Regions from separate parts of the Variovorax sp. V116 genome, predicted to be linked through region 3. Evidence: predicted binding sites of a transcription regulator. Region 3 holds the regulator's gene; each other region holds the start of a gene.
The links. Region 3 encodes LexA, which represses DNA repair genes until DNA is damaged. Its sites were predicted from a motif close to ACTGTATNNNNATACAGT; they were not measured.

Region 1 (7,408 bases), 2.7 Mb from region 3:
TGCCGCCGGCCGCTTCCTTGGCCTTCATCTTGTTGCGCACTTCGAGCATGTCGCGCACCGGAATGCCTTCGGTGATGCAGATCGCCAGGTCCAGGTCGGCCTCGACGGCTTCCCAGATGGCGGCCGCGGCGCCTGCCGGCGGCACGTAGATCACCGACACGGTGGCGCCGGTCTGCGAGGCGGCTTCCTTGACCGAGCCGAAGATCGGGATGTTGAAGATCGACTCGCCGGCCTTCTTGGGGTTCACGCCCGCGACGAAGCAGTTCTTGCCGTTCGCGTATTCCTGGCACTTCTCGGTGTGGAACTGGCCGGTCTTGCCGGTGATGCCTTGCGTGATGACTTTGGTGTCTTTGTTGATGTAGATCGACATGACTTGTTCCTTAGGCCTTCTTGACTGCTGCGACGACCTTCTGGGCCGCTTCCGCCATGGTGTCGGCGCTGATGATCGGCAGGCCCGAATCGGCCAGCAGCTTCTTGCCTTCGACTTCGTTGGTGCCCTTCATGCGCACGACCAGCGGCACTTGCAGGTTCACGGCCTTGCAGGCTGCGATCACGCCGGTGGCGATGGTGTCGCACTTCATGATGCCGCCGAAGATGTTGACCAAGATCGCTTCCACGTTCTTGTTCTTCAGCATGATCTTGAAGGCTTCGGTGACCTTCTCGGGGGTGGCGCCGCCGCCCACGTCCAGGAAGTTGGCCGGCTCGCCGCCGAACAGCTTGATGGTGTCCATGGTGGCCATGGCCAGGCCGGCACCGTTCACCAGGCAGCCGATGTTGCCGTCCAGCGAGATGTAGGCGAGGTCGAACTTGGAGGCTTCGACTTCGGCCGCGTCTTCTTCGTCGAGGTCGCGCAGGGCCACGATCTCGGGGTGGCGGAACAGCGCGTTGCTGTCGAAGTTGAACTTGGCGTCCAGCGCCATGACCTTGCCCTTGCTGTCACGGTTGAGCGGGTTGATCTCGACCAGCGAGGCGTCCGTCTCCATGTAGCAGGTGTAGAGCTTCTTGAGGATGTCGACCGTCTGAGCGGTGGAATCGGCCGGCATGCCGATGCCGTCGGCGATCTGCTTGGCCTGTTCGTCGGTCAGGCCCTTTTCGGGGTCCGCGAACACGGTGATGATCTTCTCGGGCGAGGAGTGGGCCACTTCCTCGATGTCCATGCCGCCTTCGCTCGAGGCGATGAACGCGACCTTCTGCGTGGCGCGGTCGGTCACGGCCGAGACGTAGTATTCCTTGTTGATGTCGGCGCCATCTTCGATGTAGAGGCGGCGCACCTTCTGGCCTTCGGGGCCGGTCTGGTGGGTCTTGAGCTGCATGCCGAGGATCTCGCCGGCGAGCTTCTTGACGTCCTCGATGGACTTGGCGACCTTGACGCCGCCGCCCTTGCCGCGGCCACCCGCGTGGATCTGGGCCTTGACGACCCACACCGGGCCTCCAAGTTTCTGGGCGGCCTCGACCGCCTCCTGAACCGTATAGGCCGGAATGCCGCGCGGCACCGGCACGCCGAACTTGGCAAGGATTTCCTTGCCTTGGTACTCGTGAATCTTCATGAGGGATGTCTCTCGGAAGGAGGAGGTTGAGAACGGGGGATCTGGGGTCTGAGGCGTCTTTGGCTCTGTTGCTCGCGGGCGACGGCAGCCTGGCGGCTGGGGGCGGCGAACAACCGCGGACTGTATCATGGTGCGGCGCACCAATACTCGACGTGGCCTTGCGGTCAATACGTACTTTCTTCTAGCCCCTCTACGCATACTCCGATATGGCCAAGGTTTTCATCGACGGCGAAGCCGGCACCACCGGCTTGCAAATTCGCGAGCGGCTCCAGACGATGCCGCAGATCGAACTCGTGAGCATTGCGCCCGAGCTGCGAAAAGACGTGGCCGCCAAGCGCGAGCTGATGGCCGGCGTCGACCTGGTGGTGCTGTGCCTGCACGACGATGCGGCGCGCGAATCGGTCGCGCTGATCGACCAGCTGCCCGGCAAGAAGCCCAAGATCATCGACGCCTCCACCGCGCACCGCGTGGCGCCCGGCTGGGTGTTCGGCTTTCCCGAACTGGTGCAAGGCCACTGGCAGGCCGTGGCCGCGGCCGACCGCGTCGGCAACCCGGGCTGCTATGCCACGGGTGCCATCGCCATGGTGCGGCCGCTGGTCGATGCCGGCCTGCTGCCGGCCGACTTTCCGATTTCGCTGCCTTCGGTGAGCGGCTATTCGGGCGGCGGCCGGGCCATGATCGAAGACTACGAGAACGGCAAGGCGCCGCTTTTCGAGACCTACGCGCTCGGCCTCAAGCACAAGCACATTCCTGAAATCATGCAGTACACCGGCCTCACGCGCCGGCCGGTCTTCATTCCTTCGGTGGGCAATTTCAAGCAGGGCATGCTGGTGCAGCTGCCGCTGCACCTCGACCTGCTGCCCGGCAAGCCGAAGGCCGGCGACCTGCAAGAGGCCCTGGCCGCGCACTACGCCAAGAGCAACACGCCCGAGCAGTTCGTGAAGGTGCTGCCGCCCACCGATGACGGCAAGCTCGACGCGCTGGCGCTCAACGACACCAACAATCTCGAAATTCGCGTGTTCCCGAACGAGGACCACCGCCACGCCGTGGTGATTGCGCGCCTGGACAACCTGGGCAAGGGCGCGAGCGGCGCCGCGGTGCAGAACCTGAAGCTGATGCTGGCGCTCTGAGCGCCCGCGGCTGAGCCGTTCCTGGCAGGCCGGGGCCGCGCGCCCGGCCGTCAGTCTTCGTCGAAATCGCTCCGCAGCACCTTGGCCACCACCGCGCCCGCAAAGCCGCGCGCCAGCAGGAAGCGCGTTTGCCTGGCGCGCTCCTTCGCGTCGGCGGGCGGGGCGTCGAAGCGGCGGCGCCACAGGGCCGTGGCGCGCTCCACCTCGGTGTCCTGCAGGCTGGCCACGGCTTGCGCAATGGCCTCGGGCGCAATGCCCTTGGCCTGCAGCTCCTGCCGCACCCGCAGCGCGCCCGAGCGGGCGGCGCGCTGGTTCAGCACCGAGGCCACCACCCGCGGCTCGCTGATGAAGTCCTTGGCGGCCAGCTCGTCGAGCGCGCGGGCCAGCTCGCCCGGTGTTTCTTCGTGCCTGGCCAGCTTGCGCTCCAGCTCCACGCGCGAATGCTCGCGCTGGCTCAGGAGCCGCAGTGCGCGGCCTTTGAGGGAGGGGGCGCCGAAAGCCATGCGCTGCCTGCGCGCGTGCTCGCCGGCTTACTCGCCCTTGTCGGCTTTGTCGGCCTTGGCCGCCTTGGCGGGCTTCTCGGCCTTTTCGGGGGCGGGAGCGTTGGCATCGGCCGCCAGCAGCGGAATGCCCAGCGATTCGCGCACCTTGTTCTCGATCTCGCGCGAGAGTTCGGGGTTCTCGCGCAGGAACTCGCGGGCGTTGTCGCGGCCCTGGCCGATCTTTTCGCCGTTGTAGGCGTACCAGGCACCCGACTTGTCGAGGATCTTGGCGTTCACGCCCATGTCGATGATCTCGCCTTCGCGGCTGATGCCTTCGCCGAACAGGATGTCGAACTCGGCCGTCTTGAACGGAGGGCTGACCTTGTTCTTCACCACCTTGACCTTGGTTTCGTTGCCGATGGCCTCGTCGCCCTTCTTGATGGTGCCGATGCGGCGGATGTCCAGCCGCACCGAGGCGTAGAACTTCAGCGCATTGCCGCCGGTGGTGGTTTCGGGCGAGCCGAACATCACGCCGATCTTCATGCGGATCTGGTTGATGAAAATGACCATGCAGTTGGTCTTCTTGATGGTGGCGGTGAGCTTGCGCAGCGCCTGGCTCATCAGGCGGGCCTGCAGGCCGGGCAGCGAGTCGCCCATTTCGCCTTCGATTTCGGCCTTGGGCGTGAGCGCGGCGACCGAGTCGACCACGATCAGGTCGACGGCGCCCGAGCGCACCAGCGAATCGACGATTTCGAGGGCCTGCTCGCCGGTGTCGGGCTGGCTGATGAGCAGGTCGGACAGGTTCACGCCGAGCTTCTGGGCGTACTGCACGTCGAGCGCGTGTTCGGCGTCGACGAAGGCGCAGGTGCCGGCCTGCTTCTGCATCTGGGCGATGACCTGCAGCGTGAGCGTGGTCTTGCCCGAGGATTCCGGGCCGTAGATTTCGATGACGCGGCCGCGCGGCAGGCCGCCGACGCCCAGCGCGATGTCCAGGCCGAGCGAGCCGGTGGAGACCACCTGGACGTCTTCGAGCGCCTCGCCTTCGCCGAGCCGCATGATCGTGCCCTTGCCGAACTGCTTTTCGATCTGGGCCAGCGCGGCCTGCAGGGCCTTGGCCTTTTCGCTGCCTGCGACCGAGATGCTGGTGCCCTTGACGAGTGCGTCCATGAAGAAATCTCCTTGAAAATCAACGGTTTGTGTGTGGATGCGGTCCATCTGCTTTTAATTACAGGCTGGATGCTTGAACAGTAGTGTAGGGGCTGATTGGTTTGAGTAAACCCATTTTTTGGTCAGTTTGCTTTACCATCTGCCGATGGCCGAATCCGCTTTTCCGACCGACCCGGACGCCTGGCGGCAGACCCACCTGGGCCGCCTGCTGGGCCATGCAATGCGCCGCTTCGACGAGCGCGTGCTCGAACTCATGGCGCATGACGTGAACGTGCCGCTGGCGCTGTCGAACCTTGCGGCGCGCGCGCAGGTGAGCGCGGCGCACATCCACATCACGCGGCACCTGGCGCGCGAGGGCTCGCGCCTGACCGAGCTCGCGCAGCGCGCCGGCATGACCAAGCAGGCGATGGGTGCGCTGGTGGACCAATGCGAGGCCTGGGGCCTGGTCACGCGCGGGCCCGATCCGCTCGATGCGCGGGCGCGGCGCGTGCTCTTCACCACCGACGGCCTGGCCTGGCTCGACGCCTTCCGCGGCGCGGTGACACAGGCCGAGCGCGAGTTCCGCGCGAGCGTGGGCAACGACATTGCCACCGTGGTAACCATCGGACTCGAGGCCTACACGGCGGGCTAGACTCGGCAAAGAGACATGTGTGAACGCGGCGCCAGTGCGGCGCCCGAACCGGCCGGAGGTGGCTCATGCGGATTCTGATTGCCGAAGACGACCAGGTGCTGGCCGATGCCCTGCTGCGCAGCCTGCGCACCTCGGGCGCGGCGGTCGACCACGTGGCGAACGGATCGCAGGCCGACACCGCGCTCATGACGCACAGCGAGTTCGACCTGCTGATCCTCGACCTGGGGCTGCCCAACCTGCACGGCATCGAGATCCTGAAGCGGCTGCGCGCACGCGGCTCGCAGCTGCCGGTGCTGGTGCTCACCGCGGCCGACAGCGTGGAGGAACGCGTCAAGGGCCTGGACCACGGCGCCGACGACTACATGGCCAAGCCCTTCAGCCTGCAGGAGCTCGAGGCGCGCGTGCGGGCGCTCACGCGGCGCGGCATGGGCGCCACCAGCAACACGATCCGCCACGGCCCGCTGGTGTACGACCAGGCCGGCCGGGTGGCCACCATCGACGGCAAGATGGTCGAGCTCTCGGCGCGCGAGCTGGGCCTGCTGGAGGTGCTGCTGCAGCGCGCCGGCCGCCTGGTCAGCAAGGACCAGCTGGTGGAGCGCCTGTGCGAATGGGGCGAGGAAGTGAGCCTGAACGCGATCGAGGTCTACATCCACCGGCTGCGCAAGAAGATCGAGAAAGGCCCGGTGCGCATTGCAACGGTCCGAGGCCTCGGCTACTGCCTCGAGAAGATTCCTTGACGCGCCGCCACGCGTAGTGCCCGAAGACCCCCGGGGGCAACTGCCTTGAAACTCTTCCAGCGCGCGCAGCGCTCCCTGTTCGGCGAGATCCTCGACTGGATGCTCACGCCGCTCCTGCTGCTGGTGCCGGTGAGCATCGGCGTGACCTGGCTGGTGGCGCAGGGCATTGCCAATGCGCCCTTCGACCGCGCGCTCGAATACAACGTGCAGACGCTGGCGCGGCTGGTCACGGTGCAGCAGGGGCAGACGCAGTTCGTGCTGCCGCAGCCGGCGCGCGAGATCCTGCGGGCCGACGGCGCCGACCGCGTCTACTACCAGGTGCTCGACAGCCACGGCGCGCTGCTCAGCGGCGAGCCCGACGTACCGCATCCCAACTCCGATGAGCCCCCGGTTCCCGGCGTGGTCACGCTCCGCAACGGCGAGATGCGCGGCAAGTCGGTGCGCGTGGCCTCGCTCTGGCTCGCGGGCCCCGACAGCGACGCGGAGCCGGCGCTGCTGCAGGTGGCCGAGACGCGCGAGAAGCAGTCGGTGCTGGCCACCGAGATCATCAAAGGCGTGCTGCTGCCGCAGTTCGCGATCCTGCCGCTGGCCGTGCTGCTGATCTGGCTGGCGCTGGTGCGCGGCATCAAGCCGCTGTCGGTGGTGGAGGCGCGCATCCGCGAGCGCCGCCCGGGCGACCTGAGCCCGCTGGACGAATCGTCGGTGCCGCTGGAGGTGGTGCCGCTGGTGTCGTCGGTCAACGAGCTGCTCGACAAGCTCAACGATTCGATCCACACGCAAAAGCGCTTCCTGGCCGATGCGGCGCACCAGCTCAAGACGCCGCTCGCGGGCCTGCGCATGCAGGCCGACCTGGCGCAGCGCGAGGGCGCCAATGCCGACGAGCTCAAGCAGTCGCTCAAGCAGATCGGCCGCGCCAGCGTGCGCGCCACCCACACGGTGAACCAGCTGCTCTCGCTCGCGCGCGCCGAAAGCACCGGCGCCGGCACCGGCCGCCAGGCCTGCGACCTGGCGCGGCTCACCATCGAGGTGGTGCGCGAAGCGGTGCCGCGCGCGATCGAGAAGCGCATCGACCTGGGCTACGACGGCGCCGAGGCAGGCGCGCCCGGCGTGGTGATCGAAGGCAACCAGACCCTGCTCAAGGAGCTGGTGCGCAACCTGCTCGACAACGCGATCAACTACACGCCCTCGACCGCCGGGCGGCCCGGCGTGATCACTGCGCGCGTGCTGGCCGACCCGTTCGGCCACGTGGTGCTGCTGCAGGTGGAGGACAACGGGCCGGGCATAGCGGAGTCCGACCGCGAACTGGTGTTCGAGCCGTTCTACCGCGTGCTCGGCAACGAGGCCGACGGCTCGGGCCTGGGCCTGCCGATCGTTCGCGAGATCGCCAACCAGCACCATGCGCAAGTGAAGCTGGAAGACGCGCATCCGGGCCGGCGGCCGCCGGGGGCGCGCTTCACGGTGCGCTTCGAGGGCGAAGAAGCCGCGGCCTGACGAGACGCGGCGGCGGGGTCGTCAGGGCGTGCCCTTGGCGTCCTTGCGGATCTGGAGCCACTCGGGATGCACCTGGCGCGCGAGGCGCTGCGGCTCGCGCTCGTTGAAGCCGGCGGGCGTGAGGCCGAAGCCGGCCAGGTCGCCGCGCGACCACAGCCAGTAGCCCAGGTTGGCGGCGAGCAGGGCCATCAGCACCAGGCGCAGTTTCATGGTGGCCGGTGCC
Region 2 (7,408 bases), 2.0 Mb from region 3:
GGAGTAGAGGCGCACCGGGATCGAAACCAGGCCGAAGCTGAGCGTGAGCGACGCGATCGAACGGGCTGCCATGCGGACTCCTCAACACCTCTGAAAGGCGAATGCCACCTGCCCACGACAGGTGAGGGGAAGATGCTAGATCTCCGTGTTGTAGCGCGTCAATTGGGCCATCTGCTCCATGCTTCGTAGGAGAAACTCTGTCACGATTTCGGAGGGTGGTGCACTCTTTGCACCCCCTCGGCATTACCCCAAGGGTGACCGTCGCGCCGACGGGGATCTGCATTGGGGGTGAATTCAACGATGGAGAGGGAAGACGCTGGGACTTGAGCGAGCGCGATGATGTTGCCCGCGGCATCGTAAGAGTACTGAGCACTGGCGCCTGTCTGCGCGACGACTAGGACCAATCGGCCGTTCTCGTCGTACACGTACTGGACCTCGGCAAAGGCGGCCGCAGTGAAAACCGCACAGAGCACAAACAGCACCGACAGCCACACCAGGCGGAAGTCGTGCAAGCGCCGACCCTTGGCGCGCGGTCGCACCTCCGAGAAGATAACCATGTGAAGTCCTCCTGGTCGCCGCTTCGCACCGACGCCCTTCTTAACTCATTTCTGATGAAAGACGTTCTTCAGGAACAAGGCCCAAAAAGCGACCCCCCAAAAATATCCGGTCACGAACGAAACGATGACGAGAAAGATCCGCAACGGCCATCCACCGTAAGAGCCGAAGAGAAGAATAGAAAGAACAGAAGCAACTGTGCCAAAGCACACAACTGCGAACCTGAGAAAATTTTTCCGCTGTCGGATGTAGTTACCTGAACGGACAAGCGGATTTTCCATTTGCAATCTCCAGTTGTCGATCTCCGCGCCATGCTGGATCGCAAGACTTGGCGTTGCTTTGCCATGTCCTTCGCCATCCTGGGCCGCATGGCTGAGGGGAACGCGATCTAGTTTCTATCGCAACGAAGGACTGCACATCACGCGCCCGGAGGGCGGCGAGCATCAGCCAAGGAGGGCGCTCACTCGAATCGTGCCGCGAGCAAGCTGATCATCCTCGATCGCCCCGACACACACGAAGCAGTCCTCTTCCATGTGCTGGTAGATATGCCTCGCTGCGATCCTGGGCTCGCCATTTCCCATATCCCCCGGTGCAAATGCGACGACGATCAGCGCGTGAGAGGCGCATCGGTAGCCGGTCGCCCGGAATGCCTGCTCCGCTGCACGCTGCGGCCTGTAGTCGCCTGAATCGATCCCGACCCCCAGGGTAGGCCATCGCGCACCGCGAAACACGACCTCTATGTCCAAGATGTCGATCTTCACGATTGGGTTCTTGCTGACACGCTCCAGGTCCCGAAGAAACCGGGCGCGAACGCCGGGGCCCTGCGAGGACCTTCCAACTGGCAGAGCAGCCCTTACAACGGCAGCGAAATCGGGGCAATCGCGCGGCTCTGGCGCCGCGTCGCTTTCAGAGTTCACGACGAACCCGACCCTTGTTGTGTAGGAGCGCGGCGCCGAACTTGCCGATTAGGTAGATTTCAAGCGCTGCCGCGAGATACTCGTGTTTCTCAAATGGGACGTAGAGGACGCCGCTCATCTCATTCCACACGTCCCGCTTCGGCTTGAGTTCGCCCATGTTGAACGCTCCGCGAACGAGTACATGGCGGTGCAACCTACCAAGGACACCCCCAGCTGCGCCTTCCTTTAGCGCCTTGGCAATGCCAAGGCCCACATAAGAAACGTTCTCGTTCTTATCGAGGATGGCATAGCATCCCCCTTGGCGCACGGATTCCGACACATTTGTCTCGTCTAGGCGAACCCACCGCGGGATTTTTCCCGACACGTCTGTCGACCAGTGCAAGCTGAAGAACTTCCGAGTTGCAGCACGCAGCGCTTGCGTGCTGATTGACTTGTGAATAGGTGAAGTCATCTGTTCTCACTCTCCTCATCGAGTGAATGACTGTAACCGAGGAGAACCAGCGGCGAACGCCTTGCGCTGTGCATCCCTCCGCTGCCGGATGCTCTCTGACATCTTCGGAATCGGCCGGCTCTTGTTCACTTGATTGAATGCCTCTTGAACCGGCGAAACGACTTCCGCTCTTTCTAAAAGCAGCCTATGCTTTGTCGATCAGTGCACCGATGTCTTCGAGCTGACGGTCTCGTTCCTCTCGCGAGATGTATCGGAACGAAAAGTGAAACGGCGCGAAGATCGTCTTCTGACTGGACTCACTAAGCACTGGTAGTGAGCGGAGATGTCCGATCGGTTCAGACGGGAGGCAACGAAATTTTTTTGAACGCTTCAGCATCGACAGCACGGACTTGGGGATGAATATGTACCGTGCTGATCCATCTTGGACCCATTCCTCGAGTTGGGAAAGATGGGACTCCTTCAGCTGAGCCTTCACTGGACGCCCTGAGCCGAACGTCGGCAAGTGCAGAAGCTCGACGAACGATACTTGGTCCGCGTGCTCGTGGCCAAACCCGATACGGGCAAATCGTTCATGGTAGCCACGACCGCTTCCACGGTATGAGGGAAGCAGAAATGGGTGATGGTGGTGCTCCTTGTTCGTTTTCCAGAACCGAACGCCGTCCTCCAGGTACGCACGGACGTCTGGATATGCGTCCGAGTTTTCGATCCCGTGATCAAAGTTCGCATCAAGACCGAAGAAGAGGAAGCGTGCCGAATCCGGTGCTGCGCCTTGATACGGCTTCGCCTCGAAGTATTGCCGCAGCACCTCTGAAGGGTGGATGCCGTAAGTCATGGTACTGACCTCAGAATGCGGCGAGTTCTTGCGAACGCTGCCTGCGTGGATTGGTCGGCCGAAATTTTGAGAACCGGCAGACCCTTGTTCACTTGCTTGATGACGTAGTGGCAGCGTACTTGAAACGCGATCTAGCTATTCGGATACTGTCGGCGGTGCTGGAAGGTGAGGTGACTTGCGAACGTGGCACAGCACGTGTTGACGAACACTTCGAGAAGCTTCTTCGGGTCTGTCGGAATGGTGAGACCTTGCGAGTCAAGGCCCTTCAAGTAGTACGTGAGCGGCAGCAAAGCTTCCGCGTCTAGCTTGATCTCCAATCGGTGGCTGATCCTGTTCCGCAGCGTGTTCATGTGCTTAATCGCGGGGATGGGATCGAACTTCTGGTCCCGCACCAGCTCTTCCCATTTCAAGAGGTTCATCCGCTGTCCGAATGTTAGCTTCGCCTTCTCCCAATCGAGCTGTGTCATGGTCGCCTTGAGGTACTCGTCCATGTAATGCTCAATCACGAGGTGGCATGTCAAGAAGTAGCCGAGCAGGCCGTGGTCGATTTCCGCGATTCGTTTCCAAACCACCGAGCCATCCTCAACGCCGCCGAACATGGGTGGAAGACGTAGAGGGTGCTTGTTCATCTCACAATCTTAGTCGCTGATCGCGCTTGCCAAGCCAAATCACCAGTTACGCCGCAGCCACCTGGTCGCACAGTTCGACGCCTACTTTGACTCGATCGACCTTGCACTGATCTCGCAGCGTCTTCAAGCGCTCTGGGTCAGCTGGCAGCGATTCCACGGTCTCGGTGGGCTGTGACTTATCGGTAGGCACGCGGTGAAGTCATCTTGATGGACTGAGGGCCGGCAGACATCGTGTCCACGATGAATTGATCTGCGCTTCGCCAGCCTGCCTAAGTCGTGGATCTCCGCTTCGCCAGCCTGCCCAAGTCGTCGATCTCCGCTTCGGGTCGGGAGTTCCAATGCGTGCGGGCCACGACGGGTCGTAGTGGCCTGCCCGCAGGCTCCCGCCGGCAAGTTCCGACCTCGAAGATATAGTAGTCGTTGAGGGCGGCGCGCATCGATTGACAGGTGACTGCCGCCTCTGACTTTCAGATCGCGACCGGCGAACGATTCTTACCAGTCTGGAGCCGCTATTGGCAAAGGAACTGGGCCTGCACCTATGCTGCCAACCTGTGCTCGTAATACGGCCGCTCGCGGTCATCGAGGACCGCGTACGAGGCCTCCAGGTTCGCGCGATCCGGCCTCAGCCATGTGTCGACGTTCTCCGGCTTGATGGGGATGATGCAGCGGTCGTGGCCCACTGCCGCAATCTCTTCCGGAGGTTCATCGGAAATGGCAGCGAACGAGAGCAGGTCGGGCTCGCCCGGCGCCGACCACACGGACCAGAGGCATGCGACCAGCATGTCCTGCTGCGGCCGCGGCCTGAACTCGAGCACCACATCCTCGCCCTCCCGGTCGACGTGCTCATAGAAGGCATTGGCGACCATGATCCCGTGCGACCGGCCGAAGACGTCCTTCCAGAACCCTTCCAGGTTGTCGCGCCGGGCGTTGTAGGTGCCGGGATAGAGCGCATCGAACTTCGCGGGCTTGCCGGCGGGCCGGCACTGATAGCGCATGGGCTTCACGATCCGCTGGCCGTCCTCCCAGATCATCACGGGGACATACACGCCCGGAAAGATCCGCGCATCGCGCGGTTCGAGCTCGACGCGGTTCAGGTCCGCCAGCTTGCCCAGACCCCACTCGATCTTCGCCGTGGCGATCCGCACATCCTCCACCGCCTTCTTGGTTTCCTTGACCTGGAGCTTGCGTTCGGCGTCGGCGAGTCGCTTGCTTTGCTTGAAGAGGTCCTGCTCGAGCGCCATGGCCTGTTCGGCGTTGAAGGCGTCGATCAGGCCCTTGATCTCCCGCTCCTCGTCGGACTCGGGGTTCATGAACGCCGCGTCGACCGCCTTCGGGATCTTGATCCTGGGATTGCCCTGGCGCTCGTAGTACAGCTTGGCGAACGCGCGCAGCGACAGGACGCCGCCGAACTGGCGGAAGAACCGCTTGTAGTCTGCGCGGATCTGGGCTGAGTAGCACATGCGTCCCATTGTGGCGGGGGTTCCGGCTTCGCCGGGCGGGGATTTTCCTTGGGCGTGCAGGCGGGTCGGATTTCACAAGGCGGCATGGCCGGGGGCAGATTTGTAAACCTTCTTGCTCACGCCCCTGCGCCGGATGGATACTGTTCATCCATACAGTATTTGGAGTCCTTTTGGCCATCCCCCTGTCATGGGCCGATGGCGATGAAGCGCCATCGGCCCGCGAAAGTTCACTGCCGTCAGAGCGGCCACGGCGCCCGCACGTCGTGCTGCCGCACGCGGTCGAAGCGGCCGTCTGGCGCGGCGATGCGCTCGGCACCCCGGTCACTTCGGCCGTGAGCACAGGGTTCGAGCGCCTGGATGCTGAGCTGCCGGGCGGCGGCTGGCCCTGCCAGTCCTTGACCGAGGTGCTGCAGGTCCAGCCCTCGGTGCTCGAATGGCGGCTGCTCGCGCCCGCCATGCGCACGCTGGTCGCGCAGGGCCGGCAGATCGTCGTCATCGGCCCGCCGAAGGCTCCGCACCTGCCGGGGCTGCGCCACCTCGGCCTCGACGAGCGCCACCTGGTCTGGATCGCCGCCGACAAGCCCGTCGAGCGCCTGTGGGCGACCGAGCAGCTCATCAAGGCCAATGCCGCTGGCATGCTCGTGAGCTGGTTGCCGCAGGCCCGCCAGGAGCAGATCCGGCGGCTGCAGGTCTGCGCCCAGGGCTGCGACGGACCCGTCATCCTGTGCCGGCCAGCCGCGGCCGAGCACGAGTCGTCGGCCGCCCCGCTGCGTCTGCAGGCGCGCTTCGGCGTCGATTGGGAGCTGCGCATCCACCTGCTCAAGCGCAAGGGGCCGCCGCACGAGGGGGAACTGACGCTCTCCTCGGTGCCCGGTGGCCTGGAGGCCATCCTCACGCCGCGCCTTCGCCACCCGAGCCGCCTGATCGCGGCGCGCCAATCCCGGGAGCTTTCCCATGCTGTGGGCAGCCCTTCTTCCCGACAGCCTGCCGGCCGACCCGCAGCCGCGCACTGAGGCGCTCGATGGCCTCGCGACGTGGTGCCTGCAGTTCACGCCCCGCGTCGCGGTCCTCGAAGCGCTTCTGTCGTGTCCGGCGGTCGTGATGGAAGTCGAACAGAGCGTGCGCCTGTTCGGCGGCAAGCGCCGCCTGGTCGAGCGCGTGCGCGAGGAATGCCCCGACCTCGGCGTCCGGCAGCTGAGCTGGGCGCCGACCAGCCTCGCCGCGCTCGCGGTCGCCCGGGCCGGCCTGTCGAACGGCTTCGCGAAGCCGCTCGCGCAACTGCTCGACGCGCTGCCGCTCGAAACCCTGACGCAGGTCGCGGCCCACCAGGCGACGCTTGCCCGGCTCGGCTGCCGGACCCTGGGCCAGGTGCGGGCCTTGCCGCGCGGCGGCCTGAGCCGGCGCTTCGACGCCCAGCTGCTCGCGACCCTCGACCAGGCCTACGGGCTGCGGCCGGAGACCTATCCCTGGGCGCAACTGCCGGAGACCTTCCGCGCCAGGCTCGAGCTGATGGCGCGGGTCGAGCATGCGCCCGCCATGCTGTTCGGGGCGCGTCGCCTGATGCTGCAGATGGCCGGCTGGCTCATGGCGCGGCGGTCCGGCGTGACCGCGTTCACCTTGCGCTGGTGCCATGACGCGATGCGCGCCAGGACCGCCGGTGACGGCGGCGAACTCACCGTGCGCACCGCCCAGGCCACGCGCGACACCGAACATCTGATGCGCCTGCTGGCCGAGCACCTGGGCAAGGTCGAGCTGCTCGCGCCCGTGGGCGACCTGGAGCTGCTCGCGACCGAGGTGCAGTCGCTCGAGGAGAAGAGCCGCTCGATGCTGCCCGAGGCGCAGCAGTCGGGCGAGAGCCTGGCCCTGGTGCTCGAGCGCATCGCGGCGCGGCTCGGGCCCGACCGTGTGCTGCGCCCCGTGATCCTCGAAGACCACCGCCTGGAGTGGATGTGCCGCTGGCGCCCGGCGCCCGAACCGGCGCCACGGGCGCGGTGCCGAACGGTCGACGTGCCGCAGCCGACCTTCATCCTGCCCAAGCCGCTGCGCCTCGCGACCCAGCACAACCGCCCGATCTACCAGGGCGTGCTGCAGCTGCTCGCGGGGCCGCATCGCGTCGAGGGCGGATGGTGGGACCGCACCGTGGAGGAGGGCGGCGGCAGGAATCCGGGCGACGGCCCGCAGGAGACCACGCGCCAGGCGAGCCGCGACTACTGGGTGGCCGTGAGCGAGCATGCCGGCGTGCTGTGGATCTTCCAGATGCGGCTCGCGCAGGACGAGACGGCCTGGTTCCTGCACGGCACCTTCGCCTGAGAGATCTCCCATGGAACTGCCCGAGTACGCCGAGCTGCGGTGCGTGAGCAATTTCAGCTTCCTGCGCGGCGCGAGCCAGCCGGACGAGCTTGTCGAGCGCGCGAAGCAGCTGGGCTACGCCGCGCTCGCGATCACCGACGAATGCAGCCTGGCCGGTGTGGTGCGCGCGCATGTGGCGGCGAAGGACCATGGCCTGAAGCTGCTGATCGGCAGCCAGTTCCTCGTCGAGCCCGATGCAGAGCTCGACCCGGAGG
Region 3 (7,408 bases):
AGCGCCCACATCAGGCTCAGCATGGTGGGGTCCGCGCCGAAGTCCCGCTTCAGGATCGGCCCGAAATAGCTGAACAGCACGAACTGGCCAGCCCCCTGCAGCGCTGTGACCGAGACGATGCCCATCAGCACCGGGCTGCGCAGCACGCGCGCCCAGGCGGCCGCCGTCAGCGCCGCGGGGCGGATGCCCTGCGGCAGGGTCAGCCAGATCGATGCCGCACTGGCGATGCTCAGCAGCGCGATCGCTCCGAAAGCCATGCGCCAGCCGAGATGGCCGCCCACCAGCGCACCGATGGGCAGCCCGAGCACCGAGGCCAGCGACCAGCCCAGGAAGACGAAAGTCACGGCGCGGCCGCGATGCTCCGGCGGCACCAGCATGCCGGCGCAGGCCGCAGCCTGGGGCGTGAAGATGGCGGGCGCCACCACCGTGAGCATGCGCACCGGCAGCAGGGCACCGAAGCTCGGCATCAGCGCCGCAATGGCATGCCCGGCCGCGTACCAGAGCAGGGTGAGGGCGAGCAGCTGGCGGCGGTCCCAGCCTGCGACAGCTGCCGCCAGCAGCGGCGCGCCCAGGCACATCACGACCGCGGCCACCGTGATCAGCTGGCCCGCAGTCGCCACAGAGACAGACAGCGACGCGCTGATTTCATTGAGCGTGCCGGGCACCACCATCACGCCCGTGCCGATCACGAAATTGCCGGCCAGCAAGGCCCACAGTGCGCCCCGGGGCGCGGCCCGGCGGCTCATGGATTCACCGGCGAACCTGCAGCGCGCCGGGGTTCACGATGTTGGTGGGGTTGCCCTTGATGAAGCTCACGACATTGTCGAAAGCCTGGCCGAAATAGCTTTCGTAGCTGTCCTGCTCGACATAGCCGATGTGCGGCGTGCAGATGCAGTTCTCCAGCCGCAGCAGCGCATGGCCCTGCAGCGGCGGCTCGCTCTCGAACACGTCGACCGCCGCCAGTCCGGGCCGGCCGCGGTTGAGCGCAGCAAGCAGCGCATCGGCCTCGACCAGTTCGGCGCGCGAGGTGTTGACGAAGAGCGCGGTCGGCTTCATGCGCGAAAGATCCTCGAGCTTGACCAGACCGGTGGTTTCCTCGTTGAGCCGCAGATGCACCGACAGCACGTCGGCCGCGGCGAAGAACTCGTGGCGGTTCTGCGCCACCTGGAAGCCGTCGGAGCGTGCCTTGGCACAGCTTGCCTCGCGCCCCCAGATCACCACCTGCATGCCGAAGGCCTGTCCGTAGCGCGCCACCAGCTGGCCGATGCGGCCGTAGCCCCAGATGCAGAGCGTCTTGCCCTTGAGCACCGAGCCCAGCCCGAAATTGGGCGGCATGGAGGCCGACTTGAGCCCCGATTGCTGCCAGGCCCCGTGCTTGAGGTTGCTGATGTACTGCGGCAGGCGGCGCATGGCCGCCATGATCAGTGCCCAGGTCAGCTCGGCAGGCGCCTGCGGCGAGCCGGTGCCCTCGGCCACCGCCACGCCGCGCTCCGTGCAGGCCGTGACATCGATATGGCCGCCCACGCGCCCGGTCTGCGAAATGAGCTTGAGCTTGGGGAGCTTTTCGATCAGCTGGCGAGAGATGTGGGTGCGCTCGCGGATCAGCACGATCACGTCGGCATCCTTCAGCCGCACCGAGAGCTGCCCGATGCCCTTGACCGTGTTGGTGTAGACCTTGGCTGCATACGCGTCCAGCTTGGCGGCGCAGCGCAGCTTGCGCACGGCGTCCTGGTAATCGTCGAGGATCACAATGTTCATGGCGTGCCATTGTGCCTCGCAGCATTGGCATGGCGCGCGTGTGAACGTTTGGATACCCACCCCGGGTAGCGGTCACCGGGGGTGCACGGGTTCAGTGCAGCTGGGTGGAGCGGGGCGAGGGGCTGATGGCTTCCATCGCCTCGAGTGCCGCCAGCCGGTCGAGCTCGGCGCAGACATCGGCCATGCGGCCCGAGATCACCATGCGGTTGGTGCTGCGTTTGTCGCCTTGGCGGCCGTCGACCACCCGGATGACGCGCAGCGGCCGCACGGGCGCCGGCGCTGCGCTGGGCGCTGCCGCCTGCGCGCGGGCCGTGCAGGCCGGCCGGACCGCGACGTAGCGCAACCCGGCGGATGTGCCGGCGGCGTCGCGACGGGCCGGGCGGCGCGCTGGCAGCAGCCGGCTTGCAAGCGATTGCAGCGGCATCCACAAATCAGCGATGGCGAGGAGGGCGATTCCCATGTGAACTCCAAAAAAGTCTGAGGTTGAACACAGGCAGGATTTCTTTGAATGGACGCAACAGGGTGATGGCGACAAAGCGCCATACGCCCGCCACCTGTTGCGGCCGGATGGGGTGCAGGCCGCGCGGCCTACATCAGCATGGTGTTGCGGATGAGGCCCACCGCCAGGCCTTCGATCTCGAAGGGCTCGCCGGGCTGGACCACGATGGTCGGGTAGTCGGGGTTTTCAGCGTGCAGCTCGATGACCTGCTTGTTGCGCTTGAGGCGCTTGACCGTGACCTCGTCGCCCAGGCGTGCCACCACGATCTGGCCGTTGCGCGCCTCCTTGGTGGCCTGGACCGCGAGCAGGTCGCCGTCCATGATGCCGGCATCGCGCATGGACATGCCGCGCACCTTGAGCAGGTAGTCGGGCTGGCGCTGGAACAGCGTGTTCTCGACGTAGTAGGTCTGGTCGACGTGCTCTTGCGCGAGGATTGGCGAGCCCGCCGCCACACGGCCGATGAGGGGCAGCGCGAGCTGCGACATGCCGGGCAGCGAGAGGGAGAACTGGCCGCCTTCGCGGTGGCGCGACTCGTTGAGCGAACGCAGCGCGTCGCCCTTGAGCCGGATGCCGCGCGAAGTGCCGCTCACGAGTTCGATCACGCCCTTGCGGGCCAGGGCCTGCAGGTGCTCCTCGGCGGCATTGGCCGACTTGAAACCCAGCTCATTGGCGATTTCGGCCCGCGTAGGCGGCGCGCCGGTACGGGCGATGGCGCTCTGGATCAAGTCCAGGATCTGCTGCTGGCGGGCGGTAAGCTTCACGGCGAACTGCATATGTGGTTCCTTGCGGCACTGGCTGAATATCCAGTACCTGTATTTTTAACCAGTTTTTAAAAGTTGGCAACCCATGGTTAATTCCCTTTCCTCCGGCCTGCGGCGCATCGTGGTCCTGGGCACCGGCGGCACCATCGCAGGCCGGGCCGCGAGCGGTGCCGACAACATCGGCTACACCGCCGGAGAAGTGGGTGTGGCGGACCTGCTCGGCGGCATCGATGCGCCCGCAGGGCTGGCGCTCGTGGCGGAGCAGGTGGCGCAGCTCGACAGCAAGGACATGGCTTTCGACGTCTGGCTGCAGCTCGCCAGGCGCTGCGCCTCCTGGCTGGCCGAGGCCGACGTGGCGGGCGTGGTGATCACGCACGGCACCGACACCATCGAGGAAACGGCTTTCTTCCTCCAGGCGGTGCTTGCGGCCGGCAAGCCCGTGGTGCTGACCTGCGCCATGCGCCCGGCCAGTTCGCTTTCGCCCGACGGTCCGCAGAACCTGCGCGATGCCATCGCCGTGGCGGCCACGCCGGCGGCGCACGGCGTGACGGTGGTCTGCGCGGGTGCCATCCACGGCGCGCTCGATGTGCAGAAGGTGCACACCTACCGCCCCGACGCGTTTTCATCGGGCGATGCCGGGCCGGTCGGCTATGTGGAAGAGGGGGCAGTGCGGCGCCTGCGCGACTGGCCGCAGCCGATGGGCGCGGTCCCGAAAATTCCTGAGCCAAAGGCAGGCGCGGCGGTGCGCTGGCCCCGGGTCGAGATCGTCACCAGCCATGCGGGTGCAAGCGGCGCGCTCGTCGACCTGCTGCTGCAGGAGCGGGCATCGGGCGTTGCCGAGCCGGTTCGCGGGCTGGTCGTGGCCGCGACCGGCAATGGCACGGTGCACCATGCGCTGGAGGCTGCGGCGCTGCGGGCTCAGGATGCCGGCGTGGCGGTGCTGCGTGCCACCCGCTGCGCAAACGGACGCATCCTGCCGAAGTCCGGCGATCCGCTGCGGGACGCCGGTGCGCTCACGCCCGTCAAGGCGCGCATCGCGCTGATGCTGGAACTGATGGAAACGGTGGCCGCCTGAACGGCGGCCGCGCGCAGCCGACGAGATTCAGCTGCTGAGGGCCGCGAGTGCGCGCTGCTTGATCTCTTCGACGCTGCCCACGCCCTGGATGGCGCGGTACTTCGGCGCCGAGGCCGGATCGGCCTTGGCCCAGGCCGAGTAGTAGTCGACCAGCGGACGCGTCTGCTGGCTGTAGACCTCGAGCCGCTTGCGCACGGTTTCTTCCTCGTCGTCCTTGCGCTGGATCAGGTCTTCGCCCGTGATGTCGTCCTTGCCTTCGACCTTGGGCGGATTGAACTTGACGTGGTAGGTACGGCCCGACGCAGGATGCGAGCGGCGGCCGCTCATGCGTTCGATGATGTCGCTGAACGGCACGTCGATTTCGAGCACGTAGTCGAGCTTGACGCCGGCCGCCTTCATGGCGTCGGCCTGCGGAATGGTGCGCGGGAAGCCGTCGAACAGGAAACCGCCGGCGCAATCGGGCTGCGCGATGCGTTCCTTCACAAGGTTGATGATCAGGTCGTCGCTCACGAGCCCGCCGGACTCCATGACGGCCTTGGCCTGCTGCCCGAGCGGGGTGCCGGCCTTGACGGCGGCGCGCAGCATGTCGCCGGTCGAAATCTGAGGAATGCCGTATTTCTGGCAGATGAAGGCTGCTTGCGTGCCTTTGCCCGCCCCGGGCGCGCCCAGCAAAATTAGTCTCATGGTGTCCTCGGAGGGTTCTTCGATCTTGTGTCGCGCCCAGCGTCAGCCCGGGAGCGGGGCAAGGCGGAATTGCGTCGAGGATAGCATGCGACAGCGTGAAGAATTTCCGCTGCCGCCCTCGCAGCAGCGCACTTTTTCAGCGCGCCGGATCGGCGGCGAAGACCGCGCGCACGCGCTCGAGGTCTGCGGGAGTATCGACGCCAGGCCCCGGCGCGACATGGCTGACGTGCACCGCGATGCGATGCCCGTGCCACAGCGCGCGCAGTTGTTCGAGCGCTTCGGTGGCCTCGACGGGTGCGGGTGCCAGCGAAGGAAAGCTGCGCACGAAGCCGGCGCGGTAGCCATAGATGCCGATGTGCCGCAGCGGCGCCGGTGCGGGCAGCACGGAAGGCGGCGCACCGTTGGCGGAACCGTCGCGCCACCACGGAATGGGCGCGCGGCTGAAGTACAGCGCATTGCCCTGCGCATCGAGCACCGCCTTCACCACGTTCGGGTTCAGGAAGTCGTCGAGCGAGTCGATCTCGTGGGCCGCGGTGCTCATGGCGGCTTCCGGGTGGGCGGCCAGCGCGGAGGCCACGGCGTCGATGAGCGCAGGGTCGATCAGCGGCTCGTCGCCCTGGACATTGACGATGATGTCGCTGCCGTCCAGCCCCAGTTGCTCGCAGGCTTCGGCCAGGCGGTCGGAGCCGCTCGGGTGGTCCTGGCGGGTCAGGATGGCTTCCACGCCATGCCTTGCGCAGGCCTCGACGATGGCCGCGTCGTCGCCCGCCACCACCACGCGCGCGGCGCCGGATTGGCTGGCACGCCGGGCCACGCGCACCACCATGGGCAGGCCGGCAATGTCGGCCAGCGGCTTGTTGGGCAGCCGCGTCGAAGCCAGCCGGGCCGGCACCAGGACGGTGAAGCTCACAGCCCCAGCTCTTCGTCGGACAGGGTGCGGGCCTCGTTCTCGAGCAGCACGGGGATGCCGTCGCGCACCGGATAGGCCAGGCGTGCGCTGCGCGAGCAGAGCTCCTGCTTCTCCGGGTTCCAGGTCAGCGGGCCCTTGGTGACGGGGCAGACGAGCAGTTCAAGCAGCTTGGTATCCATCGAGCGATGATAGCTTTGCGTCGAGCGCCGCGAAGAATTCCGGCGAGGGTGCGAAGTCCAGCGGCACCGCCAGCGCGTCGGGGGCCCTGGGCCACAGCTTGACGGCATCTTTTTCGGTGCAGACGAGGCGCTGCCCGGTGCCGGCGGGGCGCTGCCAGCCTTCGAAATCGTAGTGGTCCGGCAGGGCGATCGTCTCGGCAAGCGTCAGCCCGCGTGCCCGCAGCATGCCGAAGAACGCTTCGGGCCGCGCAATGGCCGCCAGCGCGATCAGCGGTTCGCCGGCGAGAGCGTCGAGTGGCGTGCGTCTGCCGTCGCTCGCCACGGCGTCGCGCGCGAGCGAACGGGTGGCGGTGTAGCCGCCCTTGAAGGCGGGACGTTCCCCGCTGTGGAGCACCAGGTCGCACGGGCGCGGCCAGCGCTCGCGCAGCGGACCCGCGGGCAGCCGCCAGCCGTTGCCCACGCCGCGGTCGTCGAACACGCAGATCTCGATGTCGCGCGCCAGCGCCAGGTGCTGCAGCCCGTCGTCGCTCACGATGACCTGCGTGGCCGGGTGCCGGGCGAGCAGGGCGCGCGCGGCCTCGATGCGGCGCCGCGCCACGAACACCGGTACGCCGGTGGCGCGGCGAATCAGCAGCGGTTCATCGCCGACATCATGGGCGTTGCTCTCGGCGAGCACTTCGCGGCAGTCGCCGGTGCGGCGGCCGTAGCCGCGCGACACCACGCCAACCTGTAGCCCGCGGGCCTGCAGGTGCCGCACGACCGCCATCACGACCGGCGTCTTGCCCGCGCCGCCGGCAACCACGTTGCCAACCACGATCACCGGCACCGGGACGCGTTCGGTCGTGCGCCATCCCATCCGGTAGAGCCAGCGCCGCAGCCCGAAAAGCGCCGCGTAGAGCAGCGACAGGGGCCACAGCAGGCAAGCCAGCGCGCCGCGATGCAGCCAGGCGCGCTGCAGCCGCGAGGCCGGCACAGCGATCGGGCCGGTCGTGCCGATGGTGCTGCGGCCCTGCGACGGCACTCAGTGCCCTGCTTGCTGCGCCGAAGACTGGGCTGCGAACGTGATCTGCACCAGTCCCACGCGGCGAGCGGCTTCCATCACCGTGATCACAGCCTGGTGCGGGCTGCTGGCGTCGGCGCTGATGATGACCACGCTGTCCTTGCCGCCCGTGGCGGCCGCGCCCAGTGCGGCGGCCACGGTGTCCACGTTGCGGTCGGCCACCGGCTTCTTGTTGATCGAGTAGCGGCCGTCGGCGGAGACCGCCACGATCACCTCCTTGGGATAGTCGCGCTGCGAATCCACGTCCGCCGTCGGCAGCCGAAGCTGCATTTCGGTGAACTTGCTGTAGGTGGTCGACAGCATCAGGAAGATCAGGATGACCAGCAGCACGTCGATGAACGGGATCAGGTTGATCTCCGGCTCGTCGCGCGCACCGTGGCGAAACTGCATGCGGCCGCGGCTCATGGCAAGCCTCCGCGAGGCGGCGTGGCGCAGGCAGTTGCAAGCGATGCGAAGCCCATCATTTGCGCAATGCGTTCAAA
Region 4 (7,408 bases), 590 kb from region 3:
GAGCAGGCGCTTGGCGCCCTCCTTGCTGAGGCTCGAAATGCGGTTCAGGCCAAGCCGCACCGCAGGCTGGTTCTCGCGGCCGAGGCGATCGGCATAGCGCGCATCGGTGCCCGGCGGCATGCGCGGCGCATCAGGGGCGCGGGCTTCGAGCGTGGTGTCGATGTCGCTGCAGGTCACGTCGGCCGGCCGCACCTCGACGCCGTGCCGCCGCGCATCCTGCACCAGCTGCGAGGGGCTGTAGAAGCCCATCGGCTGCGAGTCGAGCAGCGCCGCCAGGAAGCAGGCCGGCTCGTAGTTCTTGAGCCAGCTGCTCACGGTGACCAGCAGCGCAAAGCTCGCGGCGTGGCTTTCGGGAAAGCCGTAGTCGCCGAAGCCGAGGATCTGCTTGAAGATGGCTTCGGCGAACTCGGCCTTGTAGCCGTGGTCGGTCATGCCCTTCACGAGCTTGTGGTGGAACTTCTCGAGGCCGCCCTTGCGCTTCCATGCCGCCATCGCGCGGCGCAGCTGGTCGGCCTCGTCGGCGGTGAACCTGGCCGCGATCATCGCGATCTGCATCACCTGCTCCTGGAAGATCGGAATGCCCAGCGTGCGCTCCAGCGCGGGCTTGAGTTCTTCCTTCTCGTAATGGATCTCCAGGCCCTTGGCCACCCGCTCGCGCTGCTTGAGGTAGGGATGCACCATGCCGCCCTGGATGGGCCCGGGCCGCACGATCGCGACCTCGATCACCAGGTCTTCATAGCAGCGCGGCTTGAGCCGCGGCAGCATCGACATCTGCGCCCGGCTCTCGATCTGGAACACGCCGATGGTGTCGGCGTCGCAGATCATGTCGAACACCTTCTGGTCGTCGTTGGGGATGTGGTGCATCTGCACCATCGAGCCGCGCCAGCGGTTCATGTGGTCGAGCCCGCGCCGTATCGCGCTGAGCATGCCGAGCGCGAGCACGTCGACCTTGAGCATGCCCATGGCTTCGAGGTCGTCCTTCTCCCACTGGATGACGGAGCGGTCCTTCATGGACGCCTTCTCGACCGGCACCAGCCGCGTGAGCCGGGTGTGCGTGAGCACGAAGCCGCCCACGTGCTGGCTCAGGTGGCGCGGAAAGCCCTTGAGCCGCCGCGTCATCTCGATCCACTGCACCAGCTTGAGCTCGTCTTCCTGCACGCCGACGCGCGCGGCCGCCTTGAACAGCTGCTCGCCCAGCACGGTGTCATCGAACCAGTAGTGGTCCTTGGCGAATTCGTCGATCAGCCGCTCGTCGATGCCCATGGCCTTGCCCACGTCGCGCAAGGCGCTGCGGGCGCGGTAGCAGATCACGACGGCCGCGATGGCCGCTCGTTCGCGGCCGTACTTCTGGTAGATGTACTGGATGACTTCCTCGCGCCGCTGGTGCTCGAAGTCGACGTCGATGTCGGGCGGCTCGTGGCGGTGGCGGCTCAGGAAGCGCTCGAACAGCAGGTGGCCTTTTTCTGGATTGATCGCGGTGATGCCCAGGCAATAGCAGACCGCCGAATTGGCCGAGGAACCGCGGCCCTGGCAGAGGATGCTCTGCGACCTGGCGAAGCGCACGATGTCTTCCACCGTGAGAAAGAACATCTCGTACTTCATCTCGACGATCAGCGCGAGTTCCTTCTCGAGCTGCGCCCGCACCTTGTCCGGGATGCCCTCCGGAAAACGCACCTGCGCCCCTTCCCACGTCTTGCGCACCAGCGTCTCGGCCGGCGTTTCGCTGCTGCCCACGGTTTCGAGCGGGTACTTGTAGTTCTCGCGGATCACCTCGGGATCGAAGCGGCAGCGTTCGGCCACCACCAGCGTGTTCGCGAGCATCCGGGGCAGATAGAGCTCGGCCAGCCGCACGCGCTGCCGCAGGTGCCGCTCGGCATTGGACTGCAGCGCAAAGCCGCACTCGGCCACCGTCTTTCCTTCGCGCACGGCCGTCAGCACGTCGTGCAGCGGCTTGGCGGAGCGCGCATGCATGTGCACGTCGCCGGCTGCCACCAGCGGCACGCCCGTCTGCTCGCCCGCCTGCATCAGCGCGGCGAACCAGAGATCGTCGTCGAGCTCGTTGAGCATTTCCACCGCGAGCCACAGGTTGCCTGCGTAAAGCGCCTTGGCAGCCAGCAGGTCTTCATGCAGCGTGGCCGCGTCCACGGCGGCGCCCGGCTCGCGGTGCGGCACGAAGAGAACCTGGCAGTCCTGCAGCGAGGCCACGTCGCTGTGCTCCCAGCTCACGCGGTACTCGCCCTTGGGCAGCTCGGTGTTGCGCGCGGCCGTGATGAACTCGCAGAGGTTGCCCCAGCCTTCGGTGCCGTTCGCGATCACCACCAGCCTGAAGCGCTCGAAGCGGAACTCGCTGCCGAACAGCAGCCGGAAACCGGGGTTGCGCGGCAGCGGTGGTTCGCCTGGATGCTCGCGCTCGTATTCCTCGAGCTTGGCCGGCAGGTCGCGCAGGCAGACGTGCGCGCGCACGATGCCCGCCACCGAGCATTCGTCGGTGATGGCCAGCGCGGTGTAGCCGAGCTGGTAGGCGCGCTCGACCAGTTCCTCGGGCGTGGAGGCGCCGCGCTGAAAGCTGAAGTTGCTGAGGCAGTGCAGCTCGGCGTAGTCGGGCAGCGTGGGCGCAGGCTTCTTGCGCAAAGGCAAGGGCAGCGCATGCACCTTGGCCGAGTTGCGCCCGCGCAGCTGCTTTTCGCTGAGGTCAGGCATAGAACCCCTGCAGGTACCAGCGCACCTCGGCCGGAGAAAAACGCGCCGAGGGCCGCTCGCGAAAGATCCACACCAGGCCGGCCTCGGGGCTTTCCGCCACGTAGTAGTCGCGCATCGCGGGCTGGCCGCCGTCTTCCTTGCCGCCCCACCAGCCCGCCTCGATGCGCTGCGGCCCGACCAGCTTGCGCAGCGGGCCGCGGTAGCACGGGCTTTCGCCATCCATCTCGAGCAGCAGCGGTTCGGGCAGCAGCCAGGGCGGGTAGATGGCATCGGGCTGCAAGGCCGCGGCCCTCGCTTGCCTGCCGGCCTTGTCCGCCGGCGCCTTGTCCTGCTGCAGCGCGGGGCGCCAGGCCTGCTTGCGCTCGGGCCGGTGGTCGGCCTGCGCCGCGGGCACCACCACCTGGTGCGCTCCGAGCCGCACGCTGAGCCGCTCGACCATCTCGTGCAGCTTGTCGCCCTTGCGGTTGTCCTCGGGCAGGAAGCTGGTGCTGGCGCCGGCCCACGGATCGGTTTCGAGCGTGCGCAGCCGCAGCCAGCTCGCGGGCGCCGCGAGCGTGGTGAGGGCGAGCTTTTCGGACAGCAGGCGGCGCAGGTGCGCCATGTCCTGCGTGGGCTCGGCCGTGCGCACCGTGACCTGCTGGTGCGGCGGCAGGTTCACGCCGTTGAAGCGCTTGAGGTCGAGCGTCCATTGCAGTTCGAGCGCACGCGCGCCGCGCTGGCGCGCGCGCAGCCAGATCTGCAGCGCCGCGAGCAAACGGTTGGCCGACCACATCAATTCGGGCGCGGTCTCGGCCAGCGCGGGCAGCTCCAGCTTCTGCTCGAACACGTCGGGCAGCGTGAGCCAGTCGTGGCTTTCGGGGGAGAGGCCCCAGGCGGTGTCGAGCGCCTTGCGCAGTTCCGCGCCGAAGCGCCGCGTGAGGCCGCCGCGCGGCAGGGCCGCCACCTCGCCCCAGGTGCGGCAGCCCAGGCGCGCGAGCAGGTCGAGGTGGGGGTGCGCGGCCGTCAGCGTGTCCAGCGGCAGGCCGGCGGGAATGTCCTTGGGCCGGTTCTCGTTGCGCTCGAACAGGCGCAGCCGCGCCAGCGCGATCGGGCTCGTGGCGCCCTGCGCGCCGCGCATCACGGCACCGGGCGCGGGGTTCTCGTGGGCCAGCTGGCGCATCAGCGACGAGCGCCCGCCCCACAGCCGCTCGCAGGCCGAGACCTCGAGCATCAGCGCCTCGTCCTGCCAGGCGACGTGCGGCGTGTAGCGCAGCGCCCACCAGCCCAGCGCCTCGGGCGTGGGAAGCACCGGGGCATCGGGCGCGTCGGCATCAAGCGACCACCGCAACGCGATCCAGTGCATTCCCGTTTCCTTTCCACGCGTCGATGCGCACCACGGTGGCCGACCCCGCGGCCTCGGCGGCCGGCGCCGTGCCCTGCTGCTGCAGCCGCAGCTTGCGGCGCAGCCGGGCGGCGGCCAGCAACGCGGCCATGCGCTCGTTGCGCGCGGGCAGCATCACGGGCGCGGCCAGCGGCGGTCCGCGGCGCTTCAGGATGCGCAGTTCGATCTGCGATGCATCGGCCTCGCAGCTTTCCACCTGGAGGCGCAGCCGCGCCGGCGATGCGCCCTGCGCGGCCGATGCGGGCCGGCACACGAAGAGCAGCACGTCGTGCTGGGCGGCCGCCAGCTGCAGCCGGCGCAGCTCGCCCACCCGGGCCTGCGGCAGCCAGGCCAGCACGGCGGACACGTCGGCGCAGCGCAGCGCCTGCTCGCAGGCCCACAGCCGCGCGGCCGGCGCATCGCTGCGCACCCACATCAGCGCCTCCACCGGCAGCCCCTGCGCCGCGAGCGCCGCCGCGCAGGGCTCGTAGGGCGCGCCGACCAGCACCACCGGCCCGCCGTGCGCCTGCACCGCCTGCGCCAGCGCGGGCAGCAGCAGGCGCCAGACATGCGCCTCGGGCGCGGTCTGCAGCAGTTCCGTCATGGCGCCGACCGGCCAGCCGCCGCCCGGCAGCTGCGCGTCGAGCGCGGCATGGCCGGTGGCAACCACCTGCGCGTCGGCCAGGCCGAGCTCGTCGGCATGCCAGACGCCACGCCCCGCGGCAGCGGAAAAGGAGTCGAGGAAAGGGAGGCCCATGATTGAATCGTTAACTGTATTTTTATACAGTATTCCGATCCTCGCAAGGCAATGGAAATCCCGCCCTTCGAACAGTGGCCTATGCCCCGTGCGGCGCGCCTTCGCCCGGCGCCTGGCTCAGTTGTCCTTGACGATCTTCCAGCTCTTTCCTTCGTCCGTGGACCGCACGATCAGGTTTTCGGGCAGAAAGGCGATCAGAGAGCCATCGGCCCGGTCCACCATCATCTGGCGCACGGCGTAGGGATTCGTCATTCCCGGCGAGCTGCCGGTCTGTGACCAGCTCCTGCCGCCGTCCCGCGTGGTCATCAATCCCAGCTTTCCGGGCATCAGGCTGGGGGCGACAGGGCCCACCGCATATGCCGTCTGCCGGTCCTTGAAGGCGATCGTCACGACGAAACGGCTGGTGTCGAGATCGGCCCAGGTTTGCCCCCAATCGGGCGAAAGCAAGGTGGTTTTTGTCATCACCACCGTCTGGGACACCAGGGTGCCGTCGGGCAAGGCATTCACGTCGAGGGTGGAGCGACCATTGCTGGAGCGAAACAGCGTGCGGCCATCGGTGGCATGGAGGTCGCCGTTGGGCATCATCACGCCCGCGCGCTCCGGCTGGCCGAAGCTCATGCTGCGCTGCCATGGCACGTTGATCGAGCGGGAATCGGAAAACTCTCCGAGCTTTTGCCACACGCCGGCATCAAGATCCTTCGAGGCGTAGACGGTCCAGAGGCTGTCGCGGCGCGAGATCGCAACCACGCCCCCGTCGCGCATCGGCTGCGCCAGTTGGATCAGCCCGTCATCGGGCGGTACCAGGCTCTTCCAAGTCAACCCCTCGTCGGAAGAGTGGCGCAGAAGGCCTTCCTCGCCCGCTGCCAGCAGCCCGCCGCGGTAGGGGCGGACCGAGAGCACCTCGCGCCAGGAACCCACGTCGAGTTCCTTCCAACGGCTCTCTCCGCTCTTGCGCCACAGCACCTTCCCGAGCTTGCTGCCGGCCATGAATTCGCCGTCGGCCGTCTGCGTCAGGCCATGCCAGATGGACGCCAGGCGCTTGACCTGCGGCGCCAACGCAGCGCGGCGGTCGAGATCGAGCGTGGGAACGAAGCCATGCTGCGGACGGCCGCGGGTCTGCGCCGCCAATGCGGGATACAAGGTCTCGAAGGTCTTCTGCAGCTCAGCCTCCGGTGGCACATAGGCAACGACAAAGCGCGTGCCCAGGCGCGGCTGGATCAACAGCGTTCCAAGCAGCGTGACTTCGCCGCGCACCACGTCGAAGCTGCCGAACTTCGCATCGATGGGATAGAAGTAGCTCATGTTGCCACTCGCACCGGTGATGCTCTTGATGATGTAGCGCCCGGGCGCGACCATGCCGCTGAACACAGCGGTGGTGTAGGTGGCCTTGCGCGTGCGCGTCAGCACCACGATGTCGCGCCCGGTCTGCTTTTCACCGGACTCGAGCACGCGCTCGAGGCGCACGGCCGACAGCGTCTCCGCCGGGTCGGTCTCGCCAGGGCTGTTGGTAATCAGTTTCATGACCACCGCCCCCTCCTGCCCCGTGAGGGTCTGCTCGGGTGCGATCGGCGCAGCACTGCATGCAGCCAGCAGCAGTGCAGCCAGCAGCAGCACGAGCCCGTGCAGCAGGCGGGAGATGGAACGGGAGGTCGGATTCATAGATTGGCGATGGCCGGCGGTGCAGCTTGCGCACCGGCCGATGGTGTTCTTGTTGGAAGAGGCAGGCCCTCCGCCTGCGCGAAGCAGCGTAACATTGCGAAACATCCGCGGGCAAGCAATGGAAAGCGCGGTGTTGCATCGGCGCACGCGGTCGAAGCCTCGGTGCTATCGTCATTGCGGCTGCTCGTCCGACGCATGGCGACACCGCGCTTCCATGAAGAACTTCGGCCCGCCCGCTTTCTCGCCAGTTCCGTTTTTCGACGCGCGCTTGAACCGCGCACGCTTCCTGCAGCTTGTTGCAGTGCTGCCGATGACCTCCGCGATGACCGCGGCGGCACAACACCTGCCAGCCATCACGATGAACACCCGCCCCATCCCCTCCACGCAAGAAGCCCTGCCGGTGGTCGGCTGCGGCACCTGGATCGGCTTCGACCAGCGCCCCGGCAGCGACGAATACCAGCGCCTGCCCGGCGTGCTGGACGCGCTGTTCGCGGCCGGCGGCACGGTGATCGACAGCTCGCCGATGTACGGCCGCTCCGAGGAAACCACCGGCGAGCTGCTGGCCGCCGCAGCGAAGCCGCGCGGGACCAAGGCCTTTCTCGCCACCAAGGTCTGGACCTCGGGCCGCGAGGCCGGCATCGCGCAGATGGAGCAGTCGTTCGCGCGGCTGCGCACCCAGCGCATGGACCTGATGCAGGTGCACAACCTGATGGACTGGAAGACCCACTTGGCCACGCTGCGCAATTGGAAAGAAAAAGGCCGCGTGCGCTACCTCGGCATCACGCACTACACGGCCTCGGCCTACCGCGAAGTCGAGGCCGTGCTGCGCGCCGAGAAGCTCGACTTCCTGCAGATCAACTATTCGCTCGACGCGCGCGAGGCCGAGGAGCGCCTGCTGCCGCTCGCGGCCGAGCGCGGCGTGGCGGTGATCG

Region 1: a site for LexA is predicted at 4,374-4,391, ahead of recA (recombinase RecA). Genes of this name have one in related genera too.
Region 2: a site for LexA is predicted at 4,984-5,001, ahead of imuA (translesion DNA synthesis-associated protein ImuA). Genes of this name have one in related genera too.
Region 4: a site for LexA is predicted at 4,831-4,848, ahead of imuA (translesion DNA synthesis-associated protein ImuA). Genes of this name have one in related genera too.

The regions. Positions count from the first base shown of each region.
Region 1 is NZ_AP028661.1:6,099-13,506, forward strand. Features, by position in the region: gene sucD (succinate--CoA ligase subunit alpha) at 1-370, opposite strand, end outside; gene sucC (ADP-forming succinate--CoA ligase subunit beta) at 381-1,547, opposite strand; gene argC (N-acetyl-gamma-glutamyl-phosphate reductase) at 1,754-2,677, shown strand; gene recX (recombination regulator RecX) at 2,728-3,180, opposite strand; gene recA (recombinase RecA) at 3,208-4,326, opposite strand; gene ACAM58_RS00055 (MarR family winged helix-turn-helix transcriptional regulator) at 4,472-4,957, shown strand; gene ACAM58_RS00060 (response regulator transcription factor) at 5,023-5,694, shown strand; gene ACAM58_RS00065 (sensor histidine kinase N-terminal domain-containing protein) at 5,740-7,185, shown strand; gene ACAM58_RS00070 (hypothetical protein) at 7,207-7,395, opposite strand.
Region 2 is NZ_AP028661.1:4,704,388-4,711,795, reverse strand. Features, by position in the region: partial or broken gene ACAM58_RS22590 (Ku protein) at 1-72, opposite strand, end outside; gene ACAM58_RS22585 (RHS repeat domain-containing protein) at 201-557, opposite strand; gene ACAM58_RS22580 (hypothetical protein) at 603-836, opposite strand; gene ACAM58_RS22575 (hypothetical protein) at 999-1,316, opposite strand; gene ACAM58_RS22570 (hypothetical protein) at 1,462-1,923, opposite strand; gene ACAM58_RS22565 (hypothetical protein) at 2,108-2,755, opposite strand; gene ACAM58_RS22560 (hypothetical protein) at 2,887-3,354, opposite strand; gene ACAM58_RS22555 (SOS response-associated peptidase family protein) at 3,921-4,844, opposite strand; gene imuA (translesion DNA synthesis-associated protein ImuA) at 5,108-5,857, shown strand; gene ACAM58_RS22545 (DNA polymerase Y family protein) at 5,799-7,154, shown strand; gene ACAM58_RS22540 (error-prone DNA polymerase) at 7,165-7,408, shown strand, end outside.
Region 3 is NZ_AP028661.1:2,658,660-2,666,067, forward strand. Features, by position in the region: gene ACAM58_RS12625 (MFS transporter) at 1-746, opposite strand, end outside; gene ACAM58_RS12630 (D-2-hydroxyacid dehydrogenase family protein) at 751-1,758, opposite strand; gene ACAM58_RS12635 (hypothetical protein) at 1,850-2,218, opposite strand; gene lexA (transcriptional repressor LexA) at 2,347-3,030, opposite strand; gene ACAM58_RS12645 (asparaginase) at 3,104-4,093, shown strand; gene adk (adenylate kinase) at 4,121-4,777, opposite strand; gene kdsB (3-deoxy-manno-octulosonate cytidylyltransferase) at 4,914-5,687, opposite strand; gene ACAM58_RS12660 (Trm112 family protein) at 5,684-5,866, opposite strand; gene lpxK (tetraacyldisaccharide 4'-kinase) at 5,847-6,887, opposite strand; gene ACAM58_RS12670 (biopolymer transporter ExbD) at 6,888-7,331, opposite strand; gene ACAM58_RS12675 (MotA/TolQ/ExbB proton channel family protein) at 7,387-7,408, opposite strand, start outside.
Region 4 is NZ_AP028661.1:3,251,316-3,258,723, forward strand. Features, by position in the region: gene ACAM58_RS15485 (error-prone DNA polymerase) at 1-2,700, opposite strand, end outside; gene ACAM58_RS15490 (DNA polymerase Y family protein) at 2,693-4,042, opposite strand; gene imuA (translesion DNA synthesis-associated protein ImuA) at 4,011-4,817, opposite strand; gene ACAM58_RS15500 (hypothetical protein) at 4,935-6,431, opposite strand; gene ACAM58_RS15505 (aldo/keto reductase) at 6,691-7,408, shown strand, end outside.